DNA from 2 places in the Shewanella sp. 3_MG-2023 genome. Region 2 is predicted to be linked to the other one. Evidence: riboswitches for the same ligand, from Rfam matches in the RefSeq annotation. Region 2 holds a riboswitch; the other holds the start of a gene.
What was found. A riboswitch is a leader RNA that binds a small molecule or an ion and turns the genes downstream of it on or off. The one in region 2 is predicted to bind thiamine pyrophosphate.
Positions count from the first base shown of each region.

Region 1: another riboswitch for thiamine pyrophosphate. It lies ahead of Q4591_RS02835 (TonB-dependent receptor); the one in region 2 lies ahead of thiC (phosphomethylpyrimidine synthase ThiC).

Region 1 is NZ_JAUOSH010000003.1:123,300-130,978, forward strand. Features, by position in the region: gene Q4591_RS02805 (NAD(P)H nitroreductase) at 1-167, opposite strand, end outside; gene Q4591_RS02810 (DoxX family protein) at 306-893, opposite strand; gene Q4591_RS02815 (DUF6279 family lipoprotein) at 974-1,822, opposite strand; gene Q4591_RS02820 (phosphotransferase) at 1,867-2,877, opposite strand; gene pnuC (nicotinamide riboside transporter PnuC) at 2,892-3,542, opposite strand; gene Q4591_RS02830 (hypothetical protein) at 3,583-3,843, opposite strand; gene Q4591_RS02835 (TonB-dependent receptor) at 4,014-6,200, opposite strand; TPP riboswitch at 6,349-6,457, opposite strand; gene Q4591_RS02840 (YcfL family protein) at 6,616-7,005, opposite strand; gene Q4591_RS20130 (PaaI family thioesterase) at 7,095-7,565, opposite strand.
Region 2 is NZ_JAUOSH010000031.1:14,424-22,102, reverse strand. Features, by position in the region: gene thiH (2-iminoacetate synthase ThiH) at 1-219, opposite strand, end outside; gene Q4591_RS16105 (thiazole synthase) at 315-1,079, opposite strand; gene thiS (sulfur carrier protein ThiS) at 1,082-1,285, opposite strand; gene Q4591_RS16095 (HesA/MoeB/ThiF family protein) at 1,308-2,141, opposite strand; gene thiE (thiamine phosphate synthase) at 2,138-3,943, opposite strand; gene thiC (phosphomethylpyrimidine synthase ThiC) at 3,946-6,012, opposite strand; TPP riboswitch at 6,268-6,367, opposite strand; gene Q4591_RS16080 (hypothetical protein) at 6,593-7,679, opposite strand, start outside.

The sequences.
Region 1 (7,679 bases), on a different contig from region 2:
TCTAACCCTGCATCAGTGGCGATAATAAATTCCCAAGGGGTTAAAGCGCCGTGATCTGGCACTCTGGCAGCAGCATTAAGAATGAAGTCCAATTGTTGTTCATTCGGCGCAGGCGTTGTTAAACGAGGTGTTGACTGGCGAGTAAGTAATAATTCTGAAGCGTCCAATTGCAAAATCCCTGTCTTTTCATTGCGCAGACACATGTCCACGCCGATAATTAATCTCTCAAGAATATTAACAAAAATCCCACATTAAAGTGGGATTTTTACATGTCATGATAAATTGTTAGATGAGGTTATTAATCGCTAGCTAGCACGCTTGGCAATAAAGTGATCCACGCTGGTATATCGGCCTCCGCCCATAAATAACAGCGCAAGCAACATGATGAAATAGGTTATGGCAAACTCAATACCATTATTTAAAATAACAAAGTTGCCTGAGCTTGTGAGCCATTCGTAATTACCATGTTGCTGTAAAAGTGCTTTAGCCGCAGCAAGCTTTTCAGCAGAAGCGGTGACATTATCGTTAGCAAGCCAGGAACTGGCATCAGCAATGGCCAACCAGCCATTATTAATGTGCACCGCAAACGCCGCAACTAACATGGTTACCATCATAGGGATGGCCACTAAACGTGTAGCTAAGCCTATCAGCAGTAGCGCTCCGCCAAATAATTCGGTGCCGGCAGCTAATGCGGTCATGACTTCAGGCATAGGTATACCTAAACCCCAATCAGGATTACCAAACCAAGCCGCTGTGTCACTAAAATTAGATAACTTGTTATAACCTGCTTGCATTAATACTGGGGCTAAATAAAGTCGCAAAGCCAGTGGTGCTATGCCTTCAATGTGCCTTAATAAACTTAAAAATTGCTGATATAGGTTCACCATGATAATTCCTTAACCTTGCTGCGATAATTACATCATTAGACCTTGGAATAACAAGTTTTATTTCATCTATTTACATCAGCTATAAATTAACGCTCCACATCGTCAGACAGATCTTGTAAATCCTCAATTAACGTGACTATTTTTTTGTTTAAATGACGGCGCTGCTTGCTGGATAAACTGTGATTAATTTCAATCATTAACTGACCAAATAATCGAGTATTTCTATCTGCATTTTGCTGATAGATTGCCGATTTTAATTCATCTGGCTGGGTCATTAATAACCGCATTCTCTGCTCAAGTAAGGCTGTATCATCTCGTTGACTCAGCGCAGTTTCAAACTGACGTAACCATTCAAGTCGATACTCTAGCCACATATCAAGGGTTGCTAAACGCTGTTGATTAAACGCTTTAATTAACACTTCTTGTTCTGCTGTGGTGCTTCCTAACCAATCATCAACCCGATTGATGGTTCTTTTGTTGGCATCGGCGACTAATTCTAGTTGGTTTTTTCCTGCATACTTGGCATTTAATTCATCATTATCAAGTTTAAGCTGAGTAATAATAGATTTAACTTGTTGATCGCTTAAGCTAGTAATAATAGGTAGTAAATCGGGTAGTAAAAATTCAAAAACACGAAACCAATGGGCTTTAGCTGCAGTAACTTGTTGCTCCCAAATTTCAATGGTGAGCGTGTGTTTATTAATATTGTCGGAAAGTTGCTGCAGCTGCTCGCTATAGCGAGCCAATTCTTGCTGTTGATGCCAAAGCAAAAACTTATCTAGCAGCTTATCAAATTGAGCTTGTTGAGATTTATCTAATTCTACATATTCATCAACGCGCCACTCAATGGCCCAGTCGAGAAAGAAGTAACTAAATTTGGTGGAACATCCTGCTAAAAAGATAACAAGTAATATTGGAATTAATGGCTTTTTCAACGGTCATTCTCCCCTACAAACAGCATAAGTTAAGAATAATAGCCTTATGGCACTAAAGATAGGTATTTGTTGAATAAGTTAAAATATTGCTGAGGAGATAATTGCTGGTTAGCTGCCATCATTAAAGCCCAAGCTGCGGCAAATAGCCAAAAGCAATGAGCCATTTCAGCAAGGTAGTCAGTACAATCATGAGTCAAATTCAGCTGATGTTGTAGATATTTTTCCGTCAGTTGTTTTACTTGCTCTTGAGTTAATTGATGCGTCACCACCACGGCGACTAAATCAAACAGCGGATGACTGGCAGCGCAATATTCAAAATCAATACACTTAAGTTGTTTACCATCAAACAGTAAATTATACGGCGACAAATCTCGGTGACAGAACTGCGGCGAAATCACGCAGGTTTCTAGTTGTTCAAGCCAAATAGCCATTTGGGCATATTTACTGGTTAATTTTCGATAAAGCTGCTGCCATGTCACTAACGCCTGAGTTTCATCAGCATCGCCTTTGTTTGCGGCGCTTGCATCAGCAATTGAGTTGCCTAAGTCAGATAATGAGTTTACATAAACTTGCCATTGCTGAGTCATGGTAATTTGTTTCGTCGGCAAAGGTAATTTTGATAGCGGGGTTAATAACCCCAGTAGGTGAGCAACAGGGTCTAGCGCCGCAAACACCGACTGCTGTGGGCGCTTGTTATCATAAAAACTAAACTCGGCGACATAATTTGACCATAAGTGATTATTTTCAGGTATAAACTGACTTAGGTAAAAGCGTTTATCATCACTAAGCCAAATTAATTTAGGCGCCCGATTAATGGCTTCAACCAAGCGCCAACTGCTCACTTCGTTGTCTCGTTCACACCACGGGGCATTATCTTGATTAACCCGTAATACCCAATCGCTATCACTTAAGGCTATATGGAAGTTTTGGTTACTTAATCCATCAGATAACACTTTAACCCCATGACAATCTGCTTCAATCTTATCGGCTAATATATTCGGTAATTGGCGTTTAATATCCGCAGGTAGCCATTGCCATGGGTTAAAGTGACTCATTATCTAAATAGCCATTAGCTTGCTAAGGCTGCATCATCTGGTGCATGATTTTGCAGCATTTTTTTACGCCACATAAAGTAACCGCTGACAGCCATAAATAAATACAGGATAAGTAAACCAGAAGTTAGCATTAAACCTTTTTGAAGGTATAAGTAAATTGATAGCGAATTAATCACCATCCAGTAATACCAATTTTCTATTACCTTTTTCGCCACTAGATAAGTAGTCATCACCGCAAAACAGGTTGTTAATGCATCAAGATATGGAAACGAAGCACTTGTATTTGTGGCCATTAAGTAGCCCACAATCAAGGATACACCACTAGTAACGGCAATAATCACTAAGTGTTTGTTTAGAGACCAACTAATAATTGGCAGTTCAGTTTGATGACGACTGTCAGCACCATAGCGCCACAGCCAAAAGCCATAAATCGCCATCGCCATGTAATATACATTTAGCACTGATTCCATCAACAATGACACATTCCAAAACAGCACTGTGTATATGGCAGTACTGGCAAAGGCTGCCGCCCAACACCAAATATTGGTTTTCATGGCTAATATCAAATACGCAATTGCCAGAATCACTGCAACAGCTTCCCAGCCTGTCATTACAGACACTTCAGTAATGGCAATTTGTATTGATTGAACGATCTCAGATAACATAACGTTGGCTACTATTTCATTACTATGATGAATTTACAGGTTATTCGGTGTGGCTTAAATCAAGCTCGCCACCAATAAATTTACATACAAATACTGCTTTGCCCCATTTTTGATGGGCCGCTTCCATTTCGGTTGCTAGCATGGCCATCACATCTGCGTATTCACCGCACACCTGAGTCGCCATCGCATTGGTTTTACGTTCAATATTAGGGTAGCTATCTACTCGGCCAATAAACCACTTTATCGGGTCTAAATAGTTTTCATTAAATGGATACATGCTGATTTCGGCAGTCAATTTCATGGAAATTCCTTAATCGTGATAAAAATACCGTCATAGTCTATCAAAGTTTAAGGTAAAAAACTTTTCAAAACATGACGGCAATTTAGTGTTAAGTATTGTTATTATTAAATAAATCAACTGTAACCCAACAGGTTAACAGCCCCTTTTAATTAACATAGTTTGCAGCCAAGCTACATAAACTTGACGTTTAAGGTAATACCTAGCTGACGTGGATCGCCGAAACGTACATATTGCTTATCGGCCCAATCTAAGTCTGGTTCATTACCAAAGTAGAAGCCTCTGGTGCCATATTGCTCGTCAAATAAGTTGCGGCCCCATAAATACGCTGACCACATTTGTGTTTCATAACCCACTCGAGCATTGAAAATAGTATAAGCGTCTGACTTTGATTCGTTACTATCAGAGTAGTAAAAATCACTTTTACCGCTAGCATTTAAATTGGTAAACCAGCCAGAATCACTGACATAGCTCATGCCTGCGCTATAAGTAAATTTTGGCGCATGGGCTTGCTCTCGACCTGTTAAATCTACGACATTGCCATATTTATCCTTGTATTGATAATCACCATAGGTGGCTTCTAACCAACCTGCACTACCGTAGAATTGAATGTTATCGGTGGCATAGTAGGTAAAGTCGATTTCGGCGCCGTAGTTTTCAGCACTACCTGCATTTTCGGTAAATAGAATGAAGCGCTGCTGATCATCAGGGTCTTGTTGTGATGCCGCCACTTGCTGATCGCGTCGATCCATATAGAAGAATGCCAAGTTGGTGTCTAATTGACCTTGTAACCACGAAGATTTGAGCCCTAACTCGTAGTTATATAAGATTTCAGTATCAAACTCTTTTTTATCGGCTAATTCAGCTGGCAAACTCATGTTAAAGCCACCCGCCTTATAGCCTCGAGCAATACGCAGATAGGTATTATGGTCTTGGTTTATGGCTTTAGATAGCGCTAAATGACCGCCCCACATGTTTTCGCTAGGTGAGAATTTATCACCATTACTGTCTGAATATTCACTTTCTCGACGCTCTAAACGCACCCCAGCTGAAAATACATAACCATTACTAAACTGGGTATCGGTTTGAGCAAAAATAGCATAGTTGGTCGCTTCATATTCCGATTGCAGCACTTCATCTGGCCAGCCATTGTATTCAGAATATAAGTCATTATCCTCTTGAAGGTTCATGCCATATAAGCCCATTAACCAATCAGTCGAATCGTTAAAAATTCGGCCAGCTTCGTTTGAGCTGATACGAAGTTCCTGTGACACGGTTTTACGCTCACCCTGTTTATCCCAGGTGTAATCATAAACACATGGCTCAGTCCCAATCACGTTCCAGTCATCATCATAAATGCTGCATTGTTTCGAATCCCAGTAATCAGGGTTGGCCCAATCGCCGTCATAATTATGGTGATGATCGGTTTGTGCAAATGAAGTTAACGAGGTGAGTTCGAACTTTTCAAAACTGCTGAATGTGGCTTTTAAGCCAGCACCAGTGGTCTTTTGCGCATCAACACCAGGCTTATCGGTAATTGTTTCAAAGCCATTATTATCTAACGTCCAGGCATCATAGCCATTATCAAAATTAGCATGTAAAAAGGTTAAATCCAGTTGCACATCATCTGCAGCATACCAACGCAATTTAGCACGGGCGGTGAATTCATCACGGCCATTGGTATCTTCACGCTCTAGATAAGTATTGTCGCGGTAACCATTTTGCGAATGTTGCTCTAAAGACACCCGATAAAGTAGCTTACCAGAGTCAGTTATTGGGCCAGAGCTAAAACCGGAGAAGGTTTGTAAGTCATCGTCACCAAGAGAGACTTGTGCGCCATGTTCAAACACATCGGTGGGATCGTTACTTTTAAGGTATATAAGACCCGCTAACGCATTGGCGCCATATTGTGTACCTTGTGGGCCACGAAGAACTTCAACCTGTTGCATATCGTACATGCTCGACACCATGCCGATCCCAGATAAATCGATATCATCAACAATGAAGCCAACAGAAGAATTTGGCGCGCCTTGATATTCTTCTTGCTCACCCACACCACGAATTTGGAAATACTTTGGCCGAGAGCTGCCGCCAGACCAGTTAAAATTAGCAATAGAGTTTAATACATCTTCAAAATGTTGAGCGCCCTCATCTTGCAATTGTTGGCTATCGATGACGGTAACACTGGATGGCACTTTTTCTAGCGCTATATTACTAAAGTCAGCGTTAACCACTATGACTTCCATTTTTTCAGCAGCGGGCGCCACGCGTTCAACATTTTCTGTTTGAGCGACAACGGAAGTGGATAAAACGGCAAGAATGGCAATCGCTAGTGGCGATTTAGATTTTATTACAGACATAGGACCTCAAATTATAATTTTGAGATCCGGCAAGCATAGTGAATTAGTTATGTGCATCCATGACTGTCATTACAATTATCAGTTATTAAATTGGTGTCGTTTTTCGTTTACGACTTGGTTTATGACTGAGTTAATGACTAACATTTACGGCAAAGCATGCAGCCTATTCCTACGCCGGTATGAGCCGGATCAGGTTCTAAGGGTTTGTCTTTAGACATCTCAGTTTATCAACACGATAAACACCCCTTGGCGCGGCGGATTATAAACTATCCTTCATCTGTGCAACAGCACTAACAGGCACTTTTTATTAACTATTTAAGTACAAAAAATTATCACATAGATATTTTTATGATTAGCTAAGCCTATAAAACAAAAAACACGCAATTAAGCGTGTTTTATATTTTAAAAGATACACTTAGTTAGAGAATGCTTCTCTTACATATACTTCAAAACGGCTTGCATTGGCATTAGGGGCAACGGCGCTAACCTGCATTTGTTGTTTGCCATGTAGCTTTAATGACTTCCAGCTGCTTGCTTCATCTTCAATGGTAAAGCCACCAACATCAAACCAAGTAAACTTATATTGCAGCCTTAAATCCGTTGACACCTTGCTAATGATTAATGCAGAACCTTGCAATAAATCCGCTTGCGTTCTGACATTGACTTGCTCAACAGCGACTTTTCTCGCAAAAGAATTATTATCAACTCTCACTTCGCTATTAGAGCTAACCATGACTCCCGCGGTATGATTAGCACAGGCTGATAGCATTAACGCTAGCGATATCATTATTACTCTTAATGTCATCATTAATTCCTTTTTTTAAGTATTAAAAAATAAATGGTCGGCTCAGTGTCAAACAGCTTGCTCATCTATGCATCAACTGTGTGTTACTTCTACTGATCAAGCAAGAAATGCGCTCTCGCAGTAGCAATTAGCTGCTTACGATTTTTCTGCCAGCAATTAATGCTAACATTAGCAACTCGGCGTCCTTGACGAGTAATTTTACATTCAGCAAACGTATCTTGATGTAAACCCGCACGTAAATAATCAATTGAAAAATCGATAATTTTTGGCACTTTCTTAGCTTGCATAAATACCATTAACTGCACAATCGCCGACATTTCCATAAAGCCAGCAATAACCCCGCCATGTATGGCTGGCAGAATAGGATTACCAATGTTGTCATCTTTAGTTGGCAGCTTAAATACCATTTCATCACCAAAGCGATCAACACTCATCCCGATAAATTGGGTATAAGGGACTTTCTCTAATAAATAACTATAGTCATTTAAATCAATGGCCCGCTTAACCACATCATGAACATTAATATCGCCCACAGTTAAACTGGCATTGCCTGCCTGCATAACTTCAACACTTTGAGTATCAGGCTGGTTATTAGCAGCTGAATTGACTGCACTTGCTTCATCAGCGCAGCCCATCAAAGCTTGTCTAAACTCTTCACCCACCATTTCTGGACT
Region 2 (7,679 bases):
ACCAATATTAGCCCCAAAGCGTTGCCGGGTTATCTGATATGCCCGCTGCGCCATCGTTTCTAAAAAAGGTAATGCAGCAGGCGATAAAAGCGCGATTAAACTGTCAATATGACCTTGGGGGCGCTGTAATGCTTGTTGCACATCAGCTTCAGTGCTGCTATTAATCCGCATTGATAAATCGATTAAATCTAGCTGTTTAAATTGCTCGACAAAACTCATGGTGCGCCACTCTATTAACTTAATTTGTTGAACCAACCGCATTCAAAGTTAAATTACTCAAACCAAATCATTCACCAGTAAGGGAATAATCTGGCTTACAGATGTAAAAATTGCGTCAGCGGGCTAGTATGTTCTGCCTGTTTGGTAACACTGCCAAGTCCGGCGGTATAGGCATCACGACCGGTTCTAACCGCAAAATCAAAACACCGCGCCATCACTATGGGAGATTGACTACTGGCAATCGCAGTATTGACTAGCACGGCATCTGCGCCCAGCTCCATTGCTCGGCTAGCTTGCGAAGGTGCGCCAATCCCAGCATCAACAACCACCGGCACATTAGCTTGCTCAATGATCATCTCTAAAAAAGGCTCAGTGGCTAAACCTTGATTACTGCCGATAGGACTGCCTAACGGCATCACAGCGGCGCAGCCCACTTCCTCTAGCCGGTAACACAGCACAGGATCTGCATGAACATAAGGCAACACAATAAAGCCTTTTTTACACAAGACTTCGGCAGCTTTAAGGGTTTCAATAGCATCTGGCATCAAGTATTTCGGATCTGGATGGATTTCAAGTTTGATCCACTTTGTGCCAAGCATTTCACTGGCAAGTTCTGCTGCAAAAATAGCTTCTTTAGCGGTTCTTGCCCCTGCAGTATTGGGTAATAACTTAACTCCCATTTGCTGTAATGGCGTCAACAAGTCATCATAGTCTTTACTATGATCAATACGCTTCATTGCGAGGGTCACTAATTGTGAGTTAGAGGCCTCAATGGCAGCTAGCATAGTGTTAGCATCGCTAAACTTTCCTGTACCTGTAAATAAACGAGACTCAAATTGATGTCCGGCTATGGTTAACATAATCACCCCCCTGCTACAGCTGAAAAGACGTCTACTTTATCATTAGGCTGGCATTGAATGGCCTGCCAGCGACTTCTTGGTACAACTTGTTGATTGAGCACTAATGCCAGTGCTTTGGGATTAAGTTGTTTAGACTCTATTAGCGCTAATAAGCTTGGCGCTTGTTGCAACTGCTCTGGTTGGCCATTAAATTCAATTTCAATCATGTTTAATCCTTTTGCGGTAAAGTTATCTGCATGAGTTGACGTCATTTGTTGACGCTGTAATAGCTGCGCTACAACAACTACATTTAGGGTCTTGATTCATTTGTATAATCTGCCATTGCAAGCTTTTAGCATTAAACACATGTAACTTACCCGCTAGCTGGCCTTTGCCTAAGTCATCGGCTGTTAACCAATTTAGCCCCAATAAACTTTGCATTGATGCAACCGTTTGAACAGCAGCAGTGTTAACCCCCATTGATACACATGTTTGTGAAACATGAGTATCTTGTGGGTACAGGCATTGATAACAGCCCCTTTGCGGATAGTCAGTTGAGCTGCAAAATAATTGCCCATCATTAGCGGAAATCGCTGCGCTAATTAGCCCTGTAGCGTGACGAACACAAACTTCATTAATCATTAAGCGGCTAGTAAAGTTGTCAGTGCAATCAAACACCAGATCGACAGATTCAACTAATTTTGCACCATCTGTATCAGCGCCAAAGGCCTGCTCAATTGCCATGATATTTACGTCGTCATAGGCTGCTGCTAACTTATCTTTGGCAAGTAGCGCTTTGCTTAAACCAATATCTTGTTCGTTAAAAAGTAATTGCCGCGACAGATTTGAAAGCTCTACCTTGTCATGATCCATCAATATCAGTTCTCCAACTCCCGCGGCGGCCAATTGCTGGGCAACACTGTGACCTAAACCACCGATTCCGATGATCAGTAGCCGGCTATTAAGTAATTTAAGCTGACCAAGCTCACCCATATCAGTCAGTAAAATATGACTGGCATACTTGATAAACTGCTTGGAAGTGAGCCCACTCTTATTAGCTTGACGCTGTTGTGTAATCGTCATGACACTGGCTCACACTGCAGCTGTTTCACTGATGGCTTGTGGGATTTTACATGTGATTGCCTTGGCTGTTGCTGAGGTTGTTGCTGAGGTTGTTGTGCAGCCGCTAGATGCCATTGCTGCTCTAACAATGAATAAGCCTTGGCAGGGTTTTCTGCTTCAGTAATGGCTCTTACCACGGCAACACTATCAACCCCAGTGGCTTTGATATCCGTTATAACACTTGCATCAATACCACCAATGGCCACGGTTGGGCATACGTTGTTAAGTAATGCACTGTAGCGTGCTAATTTTGCTAAGCCTTGAGGCTTTGACGGCATCACCTTAGTGGTCGTTGGGAAAATATGCCCTAAGGCGATATAGGATGGATTTAATTGCTGAGCTAATAGAATTTCAAATACGCTGTGGCTAGATAACCCAAGGGCTAGCCCTGCCGCTGAAATTTCATTTAAGTCAGCTAACTCAAGGTCTTCTTGACCTAAATGAACCCCGAATGCACCAAGCTGTATTGCCAGTTGCCAATGATCGTTAATAAACACTTGGGCGTTATATTGCTTACCCAGAGCTATTGCGCGGCTAATATCTTGTACTAGTTTGGTTTGCTGAGCATCATTAGAGACCTCATTGACAGCATTAGCTTTAATTCGCAGCTGCACTGTGGTGCAATTGGCTTCTAACACACTTTGCAGCATAGTCACGTCATCCACAACCGGATAAACACCAATGCCCTTATGCAGCGCAGGAAAACGGCAATCTAGGTAGCCCTGAGCTGTATTTATTAATCCATTGCTAAACTTTCCACCAGCAGCTAATTCTTGCTGTGTTTTGCCTAAATTGTTAATTTCAGCGCCACTTACGGCAGTAATTTCAGGGTAGTATTGTATTTCATCAGGCCAAGCGGTTTTTGCCACTGGCCCTGCGCCTTTACCAAATGATTCACTGCACACTAATCCCTTGAGTACATATGCTTTTGCCATCACAACGGCATCATGAAGTACATAGTTATGGGCTAAAAAGCATGCTATCGCAGTGGATAAGGTGCAACCTGTGCCATGGTTATTACTTGTATTAACTCGCTCGCTATTAAGCCAATAAGCTTGATATTGATGGGCGTCACTCACGCCGTGAACTTTACGGCAAATGAACAAATCATTGGCTTTGGTTTGTTGCCATACTGCATCACCGCCTTTGGCGAGCACATGACAATGAAGCTGTTTAACCAGTTGCGCTGCCGCACTATAAAAACCATCACTTGAGTCTAGGCTTTGGCTTTTAATTGTGCACTGAGGTTCAAATGCCAAGCTGTTAGTATCAGTCAGCGTGTGTAACTCCCTAACATTAGGGGTAATTAAGCTAATTAGACCTTTAAAAGGGCTAAAATCTAACGGCTTTTTAGCGCGCTCATTTAAGCTATCACCACTACTGGCAACCATGACAGGATCTAAAATAATCGGGATCAGCTGGTTAGCTAAACTCTGACTTTTAAATGCCTTTAACCAATGAGCAATGAGTACCAATTGTTGTTGATTGGCAATTAAGCCAATTTTTATGGCTGCTGGCGCTAAATCGCTAGCAAGTGTATTTAGCTGAGCCAATAAGATGGATTCTGACACAGCCTCGACTAGTGTTACAGCCACCGAATTTTGCGCAGTAACAGTGGTAATTGTGCTGCAGCCAAAACACTGTAAGTCATTTATAGTTGCTAAATCTGCCTGTATGCCGGCGCCGCCACCACTATCTGAACCGGCAATAGTCCAGACGATGGGCGACATGGTTTCTAAGCTATGTGGTTGTGAAACATTCATGGTTAAGCCTCTAATTCAGCAGTGGTCTTAACAGCTAAATCTGCGCTTGTTGCTGTGTCTGGCTTAGAAGGTAACGGATGATAAATAGCATAGCCTGTGGCTTTAAATTCAGCTGACTTTTGTGCCATGGCTGATTGAATATCTACACCGCTACTAACGCTTATATCTGCACTTGCGTCTACGGAATTAACATTGTGATTAGAGTGTGCCTGCAGGTGTTTAAATTCGCTAGCGTCAAGCACGTTCACCTTTTGTAACTGATCACGCGCTTGCTTTGCAGCGTATTCACGCACTTCTTGAGTGATTTTCATTGAGCAAAACTTTGGCCCACACATAGAACAAAAATGCGCGACTTTGGCAGACTCTTGGGGTAACGACTCATCGTGATAAGCCCTTGCGGTATCTGGGTCTAAGCCTAAGTTATATTGATCTTCCCAGCGAAATTCGAACCTTGCTTTTGATAAGGCATTATCACGAATTTGCGCACCAGGGTGACCTTTAGCCACATCGGCAGCATGAGCTGCAATTTTATAAGCGATAAGTCCTTGTTTAACGTCTTCTTTATTCGGTAAACCCAAATGCTCTTTAGGAGTGACATAGCACAGCATGGCCACGCCATACCAAGCCATCATTGCCGCCCCAATCCCTGAGGTGAAGTGATCATAACCTGGCGCAATATCGGTGGTTTGTGGGCCGAGTGTGTAAAAAGGCGCTTCATCACAATGGGCAAGCTGCTTTTCCATATTCACTTTAATGAGCTGCATCGGTACATGGCCTGGGCCTTCAATGATGGTTTGCACATCATTTTCCCAAGCAATGTTAACCAGCTCGCCTAAGGTTTCTAATTCAGCAAATTGCGCTTCATCATTGGCATCGGCAATACTGCCGGGCCGCATACCATCGCCTAATGACAATGACACATCGTAGGCAGCGCAGATTTCGCAAATCTCTCTAAAGTGCTCATACAAAAAACTTTCTTTATGGTGACTTAAACACCACTTTGCCATGATGGAACCACCACGAGAAACGATGCCAGTAAGACGTTTTGCCGTCATTGGTACATAACGCAGCAGTACCCCAGCATGGATGGTAAAGTAATCGACGCCCTGCTCTGCCTGTTCAATCAAGGTATCTTTGAAAATGTCCCAATTTAGGTCTTCAGCGACACCATTTACTTTTTCTAACGCTTGATAGATGGGCACTGTACCAATGGGGACAGGAGAGTTTCGAATGACCCATTCACGGGTTTCATGGATATAGCGCCCCGTAGACAAATCCATTACAGTGTCAGCGCCCCACCTCGTTGACCAGACCAGCTTTTCAACTTCTTCTTCAATTGAAGACGTCACAGCAGAATTACCAATATTGGCATTAACTTTGACTAAAAAGTTACGCCCAATGATCATTGGCTCAGCTTCTGGATGATTAATGTTTAACGGGATAATGGCGCGGCCGCGGGCAACTTCATCACGGACAAATTCAGCGGTAATAGGCTGGCCAATGTGAGCGCCAAAAGCTTCACCGGGGGCTTTTTGAGTCAAAATCTCATCAGTGACTTGCTCTCTAGCCATATTCTCGCGAATGGCAATATATTCCATCTCAGGTGTGATAATGCCTTTACGAGCGTAATGCATTTGAGTAACGCGGCGGCCTGACTTGGCTTTTTTAGGGCGAACAAGGGCTTCAAAACGCAAATGATCTAAACCGTCGTCAACCAAACGCTGTTGGGTAAAGTCAGAGCTAACTCCATCAAGTTGCTCTGTATCTTCGCGCTCTTCAATCCAAGCTTGGCGAAACTTGTTTAAGCCTAAACGGACATTAATTTCAGCATCAGGATCTGAATAGGCACCGGCGCAATCATAAACTTTAATGGCTGGGTTGGCTTCAGTCACGGGCGCATCTTCACTACCGCCAAGGATAGTATCGCTTTGATGAATTTGACGCATGCCCACTAACAGATCGGGGCGGGATCCGCTCAGATAGATCTTTTCAGAATTTGGGTGCTGTAAAGGTTTTAGGGTTTCAATAAAATTTTGCGCTTGAGCGCGGGTTTCACGACGATTTGACATAAGCAACCTCAAAATAAAAAAATAGAGTTGCTTGCCTGGAGAATTGTTGATGACGAGCGAGTTAACATTAACTCTGTAATTGACTTGAATTTACACCTTAACTTTGAACCTTAAATATCGGCAAATGGCGGGTTAAATTAACTTCAGCAATAACTCTGCTTTAATTAATTCTATCTTTTATTTTGCACTAATATTTATGATCTAGCCACGCAGCCATTCACTATAAAATTGCTGCTGACTGTAGGGTAAAAATAAGCAAATTAACTGCTTGTTTCCTTCGCAGGTTCTAGCCTGATCAGGTTCAACGGATCCCGAATAAACGGTCTCAGCCATAAAGGCACTCCGACAAGATGGCTGCAGTATAGTCAGCTTATTTAATAAAATACAAGTCTTTGACAATTTTCGAATTGGAATAAGAGTTAAATTATTTCACTAATTAAAATACTGTTATATATGAATTTAATTTACAATTAAGCGATTAAGATCCAATTAACACAGAAATAATTTGATGAATAAATTTGATAAATATTATTCATTTTTGATGTTGTTGAAATAAATCTTCTGTGAAAGTCTGAACAGTTCAAGGTAATTTAAGTTTCGATAAGCGTTGTTGAATGGCGTTATTTAGTGCTTTTTTTGTTTTGCCTCCTTCACATGGGTGTCCTAAATCTAAGCCTTCGGCATAAGGGTTAATTTGGGTTGGTAATGCCACCAATCGATGGCAAGTTTCACCAATCTTAACAATTCTATTTGGATCTAAACGATGATTGAGGGTAGTTGGTTGGCGCTTATCTTCTATTACTATTAACTCTATATCATCCATTTCAGGGGTTAACTCACTGGTGCTGGCACCACTAACAGAAGTCGCTAAATGGGCTTGCTGACTTATTTGCTGATTAACTTGTTGTTGATTGAGTTTATTTATAAAGGAATGGCTAGCTTGATTGATGGCCGATAAATTGTCGCTTGTTATGGTATTGGCCTCTGAGATGGTTTCATTAAACAATTGTGGCTTAAATAGATGTTCGTTACTGCTATCTTTTTGCTGCTGCAGATACATGCTATCAACTGAAGACCAATCGAACTGGTGCGTTTCGGCTTGCACTGCTTCTGCTATTGGCAATTTTTCAATTATGGGCTTGTAGTCAATTGGCTTTTGGTGAATAGGTTTTTGGTGAATATCTTTTTGGTCAATAGGCTTTGGGGAAATTGCCTTGTGATTAACAGTATCTTTTGGGCTAGTTGCAACTGCAGGCGCTATTGAGCTTGTATCGACAACCTTATTAGTACTTTGTTTGTTCGATATAGTTTGATCGATTATTTCTTCATTGGTAATGACTTCACTGACGACCTCTTCAATCAAGGCTTGTTCACTTGGCAGGGTCTTAGCTAGCTGGGTAATTTGCTCAGCCGTTAAAAAGTAGGCTTTTATTTCTTGGTTGTTACTTTCAGATGTCGCAGCTTTAACGGCTTGTTCACGGCTGATCTCGACAAAATGGCTAATGGTGTTATCAGCTAAGGAAAATAGCATAAACACCAGCACAACATGTAGCCCTGCAACAATAATGCTCGATGGTGATGTCAGTATTTTTTTAAACTCGTTATCAGAATTTTGTTTTAAAAAGCGACCTTGATTATTTTGATTGTCGATCAGCCCACAGAGCAGC